Regions from separate parts of the Paraburkholderia caffeinilytica genome, predicted to be linked through region 1. Evidence: riboswitches for the same ligand, from Rfam matches in the RefSeq annotation. Region 1 holds a riboswitch; the other holds the start of a gene.

Region 1 (7,527 bases):
GGTCACCGCGAGGCCGAACACCACGCTCTTGACGACCCCAGCGCCGACGTCGCGCCAAACATCGACGCCGCCTTGCATCTGCGACCAGAAAGCGCCGGCATCGACGCCGATCAGCAGCACACCCACCACATAACCGCCGAGCACGCCGACCGCGCTGAAAATCGCGGCCAGGATCGGCATGGAAACGATGCCCGCCCACAGGCGCGGCGCGACGACGACCTTGACCGGGTCCACCGCCATCATTTCCATCGCGGTCAATTGCTCGCCCGCCTTCATCAGGCCGATCTCGGCCGTGAGCGACGTGCCGGCGCGCCCCGCGAACAGGAGCGCCGTGACCACCGGCCCGAGTTCGCGCACCAGCGAAAGTGCGACCAGCAGCCCCAGCGCCTGTTCGGAACCGTACCGGTTCAGCGTGTAGTAACCCTGCAAGCCAAGCACAAAGCCGACGAACAGTCCCGACACGGCGATGATCACCAGCGAATAATTACCCACGAAGTGGATCTGCTTCGTGACAAGACGCGGCCGGCGCAGCAACGGGAAAAATTCGAGCAGCAAGCGGAAAAAGAAGCGTGTGGCATAACCGGCCGTGCCCAACCCGTCGATCACCGAGCGACCAAGCGCACTGATCATGACTGACCTCCGCCAATGCCGAAGTCCGCCGCGAGCGGCGTCTTGCTGGGGTAGTGAAATTTGAACGGGCCATCCGGCGCGCCGTCGATGAACTGGCGCACCGTAGGATCGGTCGACGCCCGCAGCTCAGCCGGCGTGCCTTCGGCATGCACCCCGCCGTTGGCAAGGAAATAGACGTAATCGGCAATCGCGAACGACTCCGGCACGTCGTGTGTGACCAGGATCGACGTTGCGCCAAGTGCCTGATTCAGCGCGCGAATCAGGTTTGCGGTAATGCCCAGCGAGATCGGATCGAGGCCGGCGAACGGCTCGTCGTACATCATCAGTTCGGGATCGAGCGCAATCGCCCGGGCCAGCGCCACGCGCCGCGCCATGCCGCCTGAAATCTCCGACGGCGCCAGGTCGCGCGCGCCACGCAACCCGACCGCGTTGAGCTTCATCAACACGAGGTCGCGGATCAGTTCTTCGGGAAGGTCGGTGTGCTCGCGGAGGGCAAAAGCGACGTTTTCGAACACCGACATGTCGGTGAACAACGCGCCGAACTGGAACAGCATGCCCATCTTGCGGCGCAGCGCATACAGGCCGTCGCGCGTCTGTTGGCCGATGTCCTGGCCATGAAACAGGATCTGGCCGCGCTGCGCGCGCACCAGACCGCCGACCAGGCGCAGCACCGTGGTTTTACCGCAACCCGAGCCGCCCATGACCGCAACGACCTGGCCGCGCTTGAAGCGCAGATTCAGGTTCGACAGGACGAGCCGGTCGCCATAACCGAAGTCGACGTCGCGCAGCTCGAGTAAGGTCTCGGGGGAGGAAGACACGAAACTGACAGTCCTTTTACACGGAAGGCCGAATTATAGGGCCATCATGGAAATGCTGCCGTGAGGTGCCCTGTCCCTTTACTGAACGTACCGATTATTGCGTAAACGCATGTTGCAACGCAGAAACCGCGGCAGCCGGGTCGGCGGCCTCGGTCACGGCGCGCACCACGGCCGCGCAGCCCACGCCGGTCGCCAGCACGTCCGGCAGCACCTGCAGGTCGATTCCGCCGATCGCCACCAGCGGCACGACGCCGTCCAGCAGCCGCACATACCGCGCCAGACGCTTGAGTCCTTGCGGCGCGGTCGGCATGACCTTGGTGGTGGTCGGGAACACCGCACCCAGCGCAATGTAGCTTGGCCGGAAGTGCAGCGCCTTCAGAATCTCGTAGAAACCGTGCGTCGACAGGCCGAGGCGGATGCCGGCGGCGGCAAGTGCCGGCAGATCTGCCGTATGCACGTCTTCCTGGCCGAGGTGGACACCGTAGGCGCCCGCTTCCAGCGCGGCTTGCCAGTGATCGTTGATGAAAACCTGGGCATCGTGCTCACGGCCCGCGGCGACGCAGCGGGCGATTTCGCGCTTCAGTTCGTCAGCGGGTTCGGCCGATTTGCGGCGCAACTGGACCGTTTTGACGCCCAAACCCACCACCCGTTCGACCCACTCCGCGGTCGGCAGCACCGGATACAGACCGAGCCTGTCAGGGCACCGCGCGAACGCTTGCGCCGGAGCCGCCGGCAGGCCGGCGAGGCGGGGGAAGTGCGCGATGTCGGCCGGAAAGGCGTCGTCCGCCCTGGTTTCGTCGCCGTCGCGCCAGGCCAGCGCCAGAACCAGCGCGTCGTGCGGATCGAAGCCGCAGTCGAGAAACGCCGCCAACGCGGGAATCCAGTCTTCCGCCAGATGACTTTCCAGCGCGTATTTCTCCCCGCCCAGATGCAGCGTGGCCGCATTCTCGGCGGCCACGATCACGCCGGCGCCCTGCACCTGCCAGCGCGCCACCTGCTCGCCATGCTGCTGCGCGTCGGCGACGACGATCAGGTCGCCGCCATTCGGCTCGTCCGGCGCGGTCAGGCAGATGCGCCACGGGGCGTGCGTGGGCGGCCACTCGCCCAGGCGGGCGCGGATCCGCTCAGCGGCTTCCGTGAGTTCATCGGCGGGCGGCCAGAAGAGATCGCGGCTAGTCAAAGGCAAAGCTTGCGTCATGCGGCGCTCCCATCCTGATGCCAGAACGGCATGCCGACGACCGGCGTGCTCGCGTGCGCGCTTTCGCGCTCGGCCATCGGTCCCGCCAGAAAAGCCTGGCGGCCCGCTTCGACGCCCAGCGCAAAGGCGCGCGCCATCGCGTCGGGGTGCGTCGCCTGCGAAACAGCGGTGTTCAGCAGCACGCCATCGAAGCCCCATTCCATCACTTGCGCCGCGTGCGACGGCACGCCGAGGCCGGCATCGACGATCAACGGCACGTCGGGCAACCGTTCGCGCAAGACCCGCAGGCCGTACGGATTGATCACGCCCTTGCCGGTGCCGATCGGCGCGCCCCACGGCATCAGCGCTTCGCAGCCCGCATCGAGCAGGCGGCGGCCGATCACGAGATCTTCGGTGCAATACGGCAGCACCTTGAAGCCGTCCTTGATTAGCTGTGCTGCCGCCTCGATCAGACCGACCGGGTCGGGCTGCAACGTGTAGTCGTCGCCGATCAGTTCGAGCTTGATCCACTCGGTTTCGAAGATTTCACGCGCCATGTGCGCGGTCGTCACCGCCTCGCCGACGGTCAGGCAACCGGCCGTGTTCGGCAGCAGCGGCACGCCGTGGCGCTTGAGCAGATCGAAGAAGCCGGCTTCGGCGCCGCCTTCGTTCATCTGCCGGCGCAGCGCGACGGTCACCATGCCGGGCCGCGCCGCATCGATCGAATCGGACAGCGATTGCAGCGACGGATAGCGCGAGGTGCCGAGCAGCACGCGGCTCGCGAAAGTCTGGCCGTAGAGCGTGAGCGCGTCGGCGGTTTGAGTGGAAGTCATTTGCATAATTCTGGTCTCCGGCAAGGCGTGGCGCGGACTTAACCGCCGGCCACGGGTTGCACGACATCGAGCTTGTCGCCCGGCTGCAGCGCGCGCGCCGCATGCTGGGCACGCGCGACGAAATCGCCGTTCAGCGCGACCGCGAACGGCGGACGCGCGCCGAACGCGGCGAGCGCATCGGCGACAGTCGCGCCTTCGGGCAACGACAACGGCTTCTGATTGATGTGAATGTCCATGGTGTTCGAATACGGTTCAATCGATGGCGGGAACGGCACGGCGCGCGCTGGTTTGCCCGCGGCTATTTCGCCGCGGGCGCGCCACGCTCATGCCGGTTCCCGCGTGGAATCCAGTTGGAACAGTTCGCTCCAGCGCGCCGCGCTTTGCCAGTCGGCAAAAGCGTCGGCATCGCCGATGCGGCCGTCGAGCAGTGCCGCGGCGAAGCGCACGGCTTCGTCGGCGACTTCGGGCACGATCATGTAGCCGTGCCGGTACAGGCCGTTCACGCGCAGCGTCTGCGCGCCATCCCACAGCAAGGCCGGACGGTGGTCCGGCAAAGTCGGGCGGCACTGCGAATTCAGTTCGAGGATGCGCGCCTCGCCGAAGCCGGGATGCACGGAAAACGCCGCGCTCAGCAGTTCGAGCGCCGAGCGCACGCTGACCGGCGACATGTCCTCGCCTTCCACTTCGGTCGCGCCGATCACGTAGAGATCGTCCTGCTTCGGCGCGATATACAGCGGGTAGCGCGGATGCAGCAGGCGCACCGGTCGCGTCAGCTTGATACCCGGTGCATGCACGCGCGCGACTTCGCCGCGGATGCCGCGCAGCGTAGGCAGCACGGACTTCGCGCCCAGCCCCCTGCAGTCGATCGTGACGCGAGCGGGCGGCAACGCATGATCGTCGACCGGCGTGTTCCAGTGCGTTTCGACGCCGCGCTGGGCGAGGCCCGCGGCGAGCGCGGCCAGCACCTGCCGGTTATCCAGCTGGCCTTCGCGCGGCAGCAGCCAGCCCTGGTTGAAGCGCCCCGCCAACGCGGGCTCGGCGGCGCCGACCTGGGCGCCCGCCAGTTTGAGAAAGCCGCCGTCGAGCAATTCGGCAGGCGCGTTCGAGCGCACCCGGCGCTCGAACAGCGGCGCTTCAGTGCGGTCGGCGTGATGCCATACGACCAGCGTGCCGTTGCGCTGGAAGAACACCGGTTCGGGCAATTCGGCCAGCACGCGCGGCCAGGTGTCGAGCGAACTCGCGCCAAGACGCGTGATCAGCAGTTCAGCACTGGCGGCTTCGGCCAGCGGCGCCAGCATGGCAGCGGCGACCCAGGCCGCGGCTTGCGAGCCCGTAGCATCGCCACGCTCATAGAGCGCCACGCGATGCCCTTCACCGGCAAGACGCCACGCGACAAGGCGCCCGCACAGCCCACCGCCGAGCACGGCGAAATCGGGTTGAGCAGAACGATTCATCGCGCGCACTCCGAGTCACGACGGCAAGCAAGGCCAAAGCAGCACGGCGCGCCGACATAACCGACGAAAGCGTGGCGAAGAACGAAACACATGTCTGAAGAATAGGCGGTCATCGAATCCTTTCCGTACGGCCAAAAAACGCACGTACCCAGGACGAAACCGGCGGGTGAGGCCGGCCGGGCAATACGCGCGTCCAATGACGGACGCCGCCCGGCGGGGAATGGAAGACTGGCTGCTTCCGGAAACTTCCCGCGCCGGTATTACCCGGATCGGGTGCAAAGGGTCTCTCTCAGCCTCGCCGCCGCTGCATGAAAATCACGCAGCCTGTGGGCAAAGCACCCCTGTTTCGTCGAAGGTCATTAGACCATAAAAGGCGCGGCGCCCGCAAACCAGCGGCCGGCGCCATCACATGCCGTTGATCCGTCACCATCTTTCGTTTCATCAATACGGCCGGATGCAGCGCTCTGGCACAATGCCAGGACCGGATGCCGCTGTCGCGCGGGCGGCATGCTTGACCGCCCGCGCGACAGCGGCATCGAGGCGCGACCTGTGGGCCGAAATTAATTTTCACTTAAGGGCTTCGCGCCAGAATTGGGCGCTCACCCGGACGTGCGTTCGTCGAGCACGACGCCCGGGGCACGCACCGCAAACCCGCCGTGGGACCGGCCCGACATGGGCCAGTCCAGATGGGCCAGCTCTTCACCAGGATGCTCATGACACCGAATACCGCTTCCAGCCCCGCGCTGCCGCCGGACGAAAAAGTCTCCGCCTGGAGTCTGATCAAACCTTACTGGGTTTCTGAAGAACGAAAAACGGCGTGGGGCCTGCTCATCGCGATCATCGTGATGAATCTGCTCATCGTGTGGATCAACGTGCGCCTGAACCGCTGGAGCGCCGACTTCTACAACGCGCTGCAAACCAAGAACGTGCACGATTTCCCACACCTGCTGATGGTGTTTTCGGGGCTCGCGTTCGGCTTCATCATCCTTGCGGTGTACGGCCGCTATCTACGGCAGATGCTCGGCTTCCGCTGGCGCCAGTGGCTGACCACGCGTTATCTCAACGAATGGCTGCACGACAGCGCCTTCTATCGGATCGAACGCGACCGGCTCGCCGACAATCCCGACCAGCGGATCAGCGACGACCTGCAATCGCTCGCCACCAGCACGCTCTCGTTGACCCTCGATCTGCTGTCCACCATCGTCACGCTGGTCTCGTTCATGACGATCCTGTGGTCGCTGGCCGGTGCACTGACCGTCACGCTCGGCGGCATGCCGGTGCAGATTCCAGGCTACATGGTGTGGGCCGCGGCGCTGTACGCGGTAGTCGGCTCAGTGATCATCCAGAAGGTTGGCCATCCGCTCGTGTCGATCAATTACCAGGCGCAGAAAGTCGAGGCGGATTTCCGTTTCGGCCTGATCCGTTTGCGTGAAAACGCCGAGCAGATCGCCTTCTACAACGGCATGGAGACTGAGAAGAAGAACACGCGCTCACTGTTTGGCCGCATCCGCGACAACTGGTGGCAGGTGATGAAGTACACCAAGCGGCTCACCTTCGTAACGGCCTTCTACAGCCAGATTGCAATCATCTTTCCGCTGGTGGTCGCCGCGCCCCGCTACTTTGCAGGAGCGTTTACGTTCGGTGTGCTGATGCAGATTTCGAGCGCGTTCGGCACTGTCAGCGACTCGTTTTCGTGGTTCATCAATAGCTACGGCTCCCTGGTCGAATGGCGCGCTACCGTGAACCGGTTGCGTGAATTCAAGCGCATCGTGCACGCACCGCGTCTGAAGGAATCGGTGTCGCCCGCTACCGCACATGGCGGCATCAATCTGCATTTCGTCGACGAAGACAAGCTCACCACAGCGGGCCTCCAGCTTGCGCTGCCGAACGGCAACCCGTTGTCGCGCATTCGCGATATCGCGATCAAGCCGGGTTCGCGCTGGCTGGTGAGGGGTCCTTCCGGCTCCGGCAAGAGCACGCTGATGCGCGCGCTCGCCGGCTTGTGGCCGTTCGGCGACGGCTCGATCGACGCCCCGGTCAACGCGCGCATGATGTTCATCCCGCAGGTCAGCTACATGCCGATCGGCACGCTGAAAGCCGCGCTCGCCTATCCGTCCCCCGCGGACACCTACACCGAGGAAGAATGCCGCGAAGCACTCGTCACCTGCCATCTGTCGGAGTATGCCGACCGCCTGCAGGAATCGGGACACTGGACGCGCATTCTCTCGCCGGGCGAACAACAACGTCTCGCCGGTGCCCGCGTGCTGCTTCACAAGCCGGACTATCTGTTCCTCGACGAAGCGACCAGCGCGCTCGATGCCGAAAACGAAGCACGTCTCTATCACCTGTTCACCGAGCGGTTGCCGAAGGCTGCGATCGTCAGCGTCGCGCATCGCGAATCGCTGGCGGCGTTCCATGGCGAAACCCTCGAAGTCGAGCGCTCGGGCGAACCGATTGCCGCGTGAAGAGCATGAACAACGTGAGCGACACGACCAGCACCGATGAGGCGAGCAACCCGACTGGCATGACCACCACCGAGCTCAATCGCGTCGTCCTGATCACCGGCGCGGGCTCCGGCATCGGCGCGGCACTGGCCCGGCGCATCGCCGCGCCGC
Region 2 (7,527 bases), 980 kb from region 1:
GCGCGGTTGAGTCGGGACGCCCATGCATCGTAGCAGCGCGATCGCGCGAAACGTTTCAGGCTGGAATGAAACGGCAAGATTCGGGGGATAAGGGGCGTCCGATAGTCGCCATCGTAGACGCAGTCAAAGCCGCTGCAAAACGAGCAATTCTCACGCTGATGTGAGAAAAATTACGATGACATTGGGGCGATAAATACGGAATTACACGCCCGGCGGGGCAGGTGTCCACGGAGCGTGAATTATATTGCGGCGATGCGGCGATGCGGCGATGCGGCGATGCGGCGATGCGGCGGTGCAGCGATGCGGCGATGCGGCGATGCGGCGGCGGTCAGGCCCATCGCGCACGCTTGCCGTTTCAAGGAGTCGGCAAGCGCGCTGTGACGTCGACGGGCCGGGCACGCGTCAGTGCGGGATCATTCCCTGCAGGAAGTTCTGCTGCACCCACACCAGTAAGCCGAGGACCACCGTCAGCAGAATCGAATGCTTGAAGGTCTTGGCGAACACGACGCCTTCCTTGCCTTTGAGATCGGTCGTCGCCACGCCGGTCGAGATGTTTTGCGGCGAGATCATCTTGCCCATCACGCCGCCCGACGAATTGGTCGCCGCCATCAGGACCGGGCTCAGGTTCAACTGATGGGCCGCCACCACCTGCAGGTTGCCGAACAGCGCGTTGCCCGACGTATCGCTGCCCGACAGGAACACCGCGACCCAGCCGAGGAACGCCGATACCAGCGGAAAGAACGGTCCGACCGACGCGGCGCCAAGCCCGAGCGTATAGGTGAGCCCCGAGTAGTTCATCAGATAGGCGAGGGCGACGATGGTCGCCACCGTCAGAATGGCGATACGCGTCTGGACCCACGTGTCGGCAATGGCCTTGCCGAATTCGCGCACCCCCAGACCCGTCACGAGCGTCGTGATGATGGCGGCCACCAGAATCGCCGTGCCGGTGGCGAGCGGCTGGAAGTCCCACACCGCGCCGTACGGCGTGTTGTACAGGGTGATGAACACGGCCTTGTCGAGGCCCGGCCACGGCACCTTGACGTCGCCGATCAGGAAGATCTTGGCGACGGTCCACACGATCACCACCGCCGAGACGATGATCCACGGATACCAGCCCTGGCCGCCACTGATCTTGCCGCGCACCTCGCCCACGCGATCGATGTTGATCGCGAACTTCGGATCGGCGGCGGGCCGCCAGACGCGCAGGAACGCGATGGTGAGAATCAGCGACACGAGCGACGACAGCACGTCGGTCAAACTGTAGTTCACGTAATTCGCCGTGACGAACTGGGTCAGCGCGAAACTGGCGCCCGACACCAGCAGCACCGGCCACACGCGCAGCATGTTACGAAAGCCCGCATACACGCCGATCACGTAGAACGGCAGCAACAAGGCGAAAAACGGCAATTGCCGTCCGACCATCTTGGCGAGCGAGTCGGCCGGCAGGTGCGTGACCGCGCCGAGCACCGTGATCGGTACGCCCAGCGCGCCGAACGCGACCGGCGCGGTGTTGAAGATCAAGGTGAAGGTGAGTGCCTCGAGCGTGGGGAAGCCGAGCAGGATCAGCAGCGAACTGGTGATCGCGACCGGCGTGCCGAAGCCGGAAATCCCTTCGAACAGCGCGCCGAACGAAAAGCCGATCACCACCAGCACGACGCGGCGATCGTTCGGCAGGTTATCGATCATCCACATGCGGAAGGCCGCGAAGCGGCCCGAGCGCTGCGAGATGTTGTAGAGCAGGATCGCGGTGAACACGATCCACATCACCGGCCAGCAGGCGAACACCGCACCGTTGGCGACCGAAGCGGCCGCGAGTCCCACCGGGAACTGCCAGACGAAAATCGCCACGATCAGCCCGACGATCAGGCCGGCGAGCGACGCCTGCCAGGCCGGCCGGCGCGCCCAGCCGAGCAATAGCAGCACGACGATGATCGGCAGGGCGGCGACGAGAAACGAGAGCAATAGCGAATTGCCGACTGGAGTGAGTAGTTGGTGAAACATCACGTCTCCTTCGTTGTTGTTCGATTCGACGCGGGACTACGCACTACGGGGCGCGTCGCTCTGGCAGGACGGATGAGCGTCGGCGGCGCGTCGAAGACGGACCGGGTCGCTTATTTAAACGGGTACTGCGTGTGGCTTTCCCAAGCATAGGGCCCGATTGGGGCGCGTCAAGAAGGGAAAGTACGGGCGGAGGAAAGAAGGGCGCACGAGTCTTGTCTGCCGGGATCGTCGCGGCTTGATGCGCGTGAGGCCGGTCCCGTGCGGCATGGCGCGTGCTGGCGGACACGCCGGTTTTCGGACGATGCGGGGTGCGCGCGTTAAGCCGCGTGGGTCCGTCCCGTGCCCTGACACATGCGGGCACGGGACGGTCAAAGTGGGTCAGCGAGATTCAGCGGTGAGATTCGGCCGTGAAATTCAGCGATGAGATTCAGCGGTCAGATTCGGCAGTCAGATTCAGTGCTTAGGCTCAGTGCCAGTGGCCGCGGCCTCCCCACCCACGGCCGCAACAACCAAAACCGAAACCGATCGAGACCGATGGCCCGTACCAGCCCGGGTAGCCGTAATAGGCCGGATACACCGGCGGCGGATAGTAGACCGGATAGGCGGGCGCAACATACACGGGCGGTGGCGGCTCGGCGACCGCGTACGACGGCGGCTGGGATTGCGAATTGGCCCGCGCCTGCTGCTGTTGCGAGGTGGCCGAATCGCCGGCGGTCCCCAGAGGTATTTCCTGCTGAGCGCCATTGGCCGGGACCGTGCCGTAGGCGTAATACGGGTAGTAGCCCGGATAGTAGCCGTAAGGGTAATAGCAGCCGGACAGCGCCAACGCGCAGGCCGCGCCGGCTAGCGCGATGCCGGTTCGGGACAGACGGGGCAAGCCGCGCGGCAGCCGCTGGCCGATCGCGCAAAGAGAGTTGAAGACGGGGGACTTCATGACGCGCTCCTGTTTGCATCGGACGCCGCGATTCGGGGCGTAATGGCTTGAGCTTACGCCGCCGTGGCGCAGACAGGATTGCAAAACCGTAACGGCGTATTTCACCTCGTTGCAAAGCAACTTGCCACGCACTCAAGATGGTGCGGGTCGCATACGTCGTGTGTCCTCATGCACGCACGCCCGTCGATGCGAGCGACGTTCGGCGTTGGCAGTCGAGACGGTTGCCCCCTTGAGCCGGCTTCGCAGGAACGCGTCGCCAGCTTTTACTTGCCGACCTGATTGCCGATGATGCCGCCTGCCGCCGCACCGCCAATCGTCGACAGTGCATTGCCGCCGATCAGCCCGCCCGCCACGCCGCCCACACCCGCGCCGATTACCGTGTCGCGTTGCCGCGTGGTCATGCCCTCACATGCGGAAAGACTTGCGACAAGCGCGACGATCGTCGCAAACGTACCGAGTTGACGAATCGATTTCATGATGCTGACTCCATTCATTGTGTCCGGGAATGGTCATGTGGAAATAAACCATCGTCCTTGCTTTTTGATCTTATCGCCGCACGCCGTATCCAGATGTGTGCGCTTGTCAGCAAGGTGTCGGTTTCGTAATCAAATGTTTCCCTTCAGCCAGCATGCGGCGTGCCTGCCCGTGTAGAAACGCAAAAGCCCGCCGGTGGCGGGCTTTGGAGCTGCAATGCGATAACGCAGAAGGTTCGAATGGCGGGCGCGCCAACGCGCCCGCCATTCCGACCCTTACTGCCGCTGATAAATTTCAGCGCCTTTCTTCATGAACTCGATCGACTTCACTTCCATGCCTTTCTTCAGCGCTTCGTCGTCGGTGACGCCTTGTTGCGCGGCGAACTCGCGCACGTCCTGGGTGATTTTCATCGAGCAGAAGTGCGGGCCGCACATCGAGCAGAAATGCGCGACCTTGGCCGAATCCTTCGGCAGCGTTTCGTCGTGGAACTCGCGTGCCTTGTCCGGGTCGAGACCGAGATTGAACTGGTCTTCCCAACGGAACTCGAAACGCGCCTTCGACAGCGCGTTGTCACGCACCTGCGCGCCCGGATGGCCCTTCGCCAGATCGGCGGCATGCGCGGCGAGCTTGTACGTGATGATGCCGGTCTTGACGTCGTCCTTGTTCGGCAGCCCAAGGTGCTCCTTCGGCGTCACGTAGCAGAGCATCGCCGTGCCGAACCAGCCGATCATCGCCGCGCCGATGCCCGAGGTGATGTGGTCGTAACCCGGCGCGATGTCCGTGGTCAACGGTCCCAGCGTGTAGAACGGTGCTTCGTCGCACCATTCCAGTTGCAGGTCCATGTTCTCCTTGATCAACTGCATCGGCACGTGGCCGGGGCCTTCGATCATCGTCTGCACGTCGTGCTTCCACGCGATCTGCGTGAGTTCGCCGAGCGTCTTCAGTTCGCCGAGCTGCGCTTCGTCGTTCGCATCGTAGATCGAGCCGGGACGCAGACCGTCGCCGAGCGAGAAGGCGACGTCATACGCCTTCATGATTTCGCAGATGTCTTCGAAGTGCTCGTACAGGAAGCTTTCCTTGTGATGCGCGAGGCACCACTTCGCCATGATCGAGCCGCCGCGCGAGACGATACCGGTCATGCGCTTCGCTGTCAGCGGCACGTATTGCAGACGCACGCCGGCGTGAATCGTGAAGTAGTCGACGCCTTGCTCGGCCTGTTCGATCAGCGTGTCGCGGAAGATTTCCCACGTCAGGTCTTCGGCCTTGCCGTTGACCTTTTCCAAAGCCTGATAGATCGGCACCGTGCCGATCGGCACCGGCGAATTGCGGATGATCCACTCGCGCGTTTCGTGAATGTGCTTGCCGGTGGACAGATCCATCACCGTGTCGCCGCCCCAGCGGATCGCCCAGGTCATCTTGTCGACTTCTTCGCCGATCGACGAGGTTACCGCCGAGTTGCCGATGTTCGCATTCACCTTCACGAGGAAGTTACGGCCGATGATCATCGGCTCGCTTTCCGGATGGTTGATGTTGTTCGGGATGATCGCGCGGCCGCGCGCCACTTCTTCGCGCACGAATTCCGCGGTGATTTCCTTCAGGCCATCGGGACCGAATGCACTCGCGCCGAACGCCTGGCCCGGATGCTGGCGGCCCATCATCGCGGCGAGCTTTTCGCCGTTCGGGCCGCTCGTCTTCAGGCTTTCCAGATACGCGGCGCGTTGCTGGTTCTCGCGAATCGCGATGTATTCCATTTCCGGCGTGATGATGCCGCGACGTGCGTAGTGCATCTGCGAGACGTTCTTGCCGGCGATGGCGCGGCGCGGCGTGCGGTGCAGGCCTTTGAAGCGCAGATCGGCGGTCGCGGTGTCGGCGGCGCGTTCGCGGCTGAAGTCGCTCGACAGGCCCGTCAGCGCTTCGGTGTCGCCGCGCTCCTCGATCCAGGCTTGACGCAGCGCGGGCAGACCGGCGCGGATGTCGATTTTGGCTTCCGGATCGGAGTAGGGGCCCGACGTGTCGTAGACATAGACCGGCGGATTCTTCTCGCCGCCGAAGCTGTCCGGCGTATCCGCCTGGGAAATTTCACGCATCGGCACGCGGATATCGGGGCGCGAGCCGGTCACGTAGACCTTGCGTGAATTCGGCAGCGGCGCGACGGCGGCGGCATCGACGTGGGCGTCGGCGGAAAGGAACTTCGGGTTGGCGTTCATGCGTATCTCCATGCAAAGCTATGTGGGGCCGCTAAGCAGGAGACGAGACGGAAGTTGTCGGATTCGCGAGAGATGAAACGGTAGACCAGGTGCGAAATCCGTACGCTTCCCTGCGCTGGCATTATCCAGATCAGGTTCAAAGGGTATTTCTCACCCACGCAACACGGACCTCCAACCTCCGTGCCACGCAGGACCCCCGCGTTAGCAGCGCACACGATACACCGCCCGGGCGTTGCTTGGCAACCCGTCTTGAAAAAGTCAGATGTCGGAGATAACGCCGGTCAGCCACGCACTATTCTTATTGTGATAGGGCTGCCGGGAATGATGCGGCGCAGCGTTTTGCGTCGCGAATGGGCTTGCGAATGTGGCTGCGAGTGCCGCTGCGAATGTGCCTGCGAGTGTGCGTGGTTTACAGCGTGAAATCGTCGGCGGCTTCCGGCTGGAACAGGATCTTGTCGAGCTTCAGCACCTTCTCCGTGCCGCTCGGCGGCGTGAAGCGGATGCGTTCACCGCGTTTGGCGCCCAGCAGCGCAAGACCCAACGGCGAAAACACGTTCAGGCGGCCCTGCGCGAAGTCCGCATCGGGCGGATAGACAACTGTCCAGGTCATCTGCTCGCCGCTGGTTTCGTCGACCAGCGTGGCTTGCGAATTCATCGTGACAATGTTCGCTGGGATGTTGCGCGATTCGACGATCACGGCGCGTGCGAGAACGTCGTCGAGCATGTCTTGCAATTTGGCGTCGGCACCCGGCGCGGCCGCATGCTTTTCAAGGCGGGCGACGTCGAGTTCGGTGAGGTAACAGGTTTTCGTCTTTTTCATGACGGGTTCTCCAATTCGATCTGCTTGTAAGGGGACAGCGTGCGGATGAGATCGGCCCGGAGCCCGACGACGCGGCCCCGGCAATGGAGGGAAGCTGCGTTAGATCGGGCGCCGGGCGGCGAGAAGCGGGAGCGTTCGGGACGGCTGGCCGGCGTGAAGCGTCGCGACGTCCGCGCGCGCGCAACCGGTTGCGCGGCGGGGGCGCAAACGGGTGAGGGCTCGGGAGAACGGAACGCGCATCGGGATAGTGGGCAGAGTGCGAAAAGTATGGGGCGAGCGCCGGAACGAAAGCTCGATCGACGCAACTGAAAGGTGAATGTTAGCACGAGCCGGGCGTCTCTTTATTTGCGGCCTGCAGGTGCCGTGGATACGCGCCGCGGCATGCCTGTATCGCGCGTTGTCGTTCAAGGCCGGCGCGGCGCTGCCGTTAATCCGCCTGTAGGGGCGGCCGTTGCCCATTCGAGCGGTTAGCGGTGGGCGGCGCGTCAATGGCGCGATGCGGTTTGAGACGGCTTAAGGAGAGGTGCTGATGAAAACGGGAACAGGGCGGTTTCGGGCGCTCAGCGCGGTAGCGGCGATGGCAACGCTGGTTGCGGCACCAATGCCGGCGGTGGCCGCGAGTGGTGGAACGATCAGTTTCTCGGGCGCGATCGTGGCGCCGCAACTGGCGATTTCGGCGGCGCCGGCCCCGGCTCAGACCGGCGCGCGCGTCGATGCGACCGGCGGGCAGCTTGCGCAGACGGGTTCGGCGGTCACGCTGACCTTTAGCGCTCCGCCGGGCGTGGCGACGGGCGCCGATGTCGCGCTTCAGGTGAGCAATGGCACGACGAATGGCACGGCGGCGCGTGACACGCTGGCTGAGCGGTTTGTCGATAGCGGTGGACGTGTGTTTCGCGCCGCCAGCGATGGGCACTACCGGGTTGGCCGCGATGGCGGGGTGTTGTCGCTTGCACCGAAGCATGCCGCGCCGGATACCCGCGTGACGGTTGTCGTGAGTTACGATTGAGGCACCCTCCGCGGGGCGCTGCGGGGCAGTTCGCCCGCAAGCATGGAGACGCATCGCGCCCCGCGGGCATCAACAGCATGAAACG

Evidence for each region. A riboswitch is a leader RNA that binds a small molecule or an ion and turns the genes downstream of it on or off. The one in region 1 is predicted to bind thiamine pyrophosphate.
Region 2: it holds a riboswitch for thiamine pyrophosphate, as region 1 does, so the genes downstream of both, thiC (phosphomethylpyrimidine synthase ThiC) here and DSC91_RS24005 (FAD-dependent oxidoreductase) in region 1, are expected to answer to the same signal.

What each region holds. Positions count from the first base shown of each region.
Region 1 covers NZ_CP031467.1:1,749,149-1,756,675, forward strand. The annotation lists gene mlaE (lipid asymmetry maintenance ABC transporter permease subunit MlaE) at 1-630, opposite strand, end outside; gene DSC91_RS23985 (ABC transporter ATP-binding protein) at 627-1,448, opposite strand; gene thiE (thiamine phosphate synthase) at 1,543-2,646, opposite strand; gene DSC91_RS23995 (thiazole synthase) at 2,643-3,458, opposite strand; gene thiS (sulfur carrier protein ThiS) at 3,497-3,694, opposite strand; gene DSC91_RS24005 (FAD-dependent oxidoreductase) at 3,782-4,912, opposite strand; TPP riboswitch at 5,142-5,265, opposite strand; gene DSC91_RS24010 (ABC transporter ATP-binding protein/permease) at 5,626-7,377, shown strand; gene DSC91_RS24015 (SDR family NAD(P)-dependent oxidoreductase) at 7,437-7,527, shown strand, end outside.
Region 2 covers NZ_CP031467.1:771,275-778,801, reverse strand. The annotation lists gene DSC91_RS19415 (L-lactate permease) at 403-2,001, opposite strand; gene DSC91_RS19410 (hypothetical protein) at 2,468-2,935, opposite strand; gene DSC91_RS19405 (glycine zipper 2TM domain-containing protein) at 3,199-3,411, opposite strand; gene thiC (phosphomethylpyrimidine synthase ThiC) at 3,685-5,616, opposite strand; TPP riboswitch at 5,706-5,824, opposite strand; gene DSC91_RS19395 (GreA/GreB family elongation factor) at 6,026-6,436, opposite strand; gene DSC91_RS38540 (hypothetical protein) at 6,753-6,878, shown strand; gene DSC91_RS19390 (hypothetical protein) at 6,966-7,442, shown strand.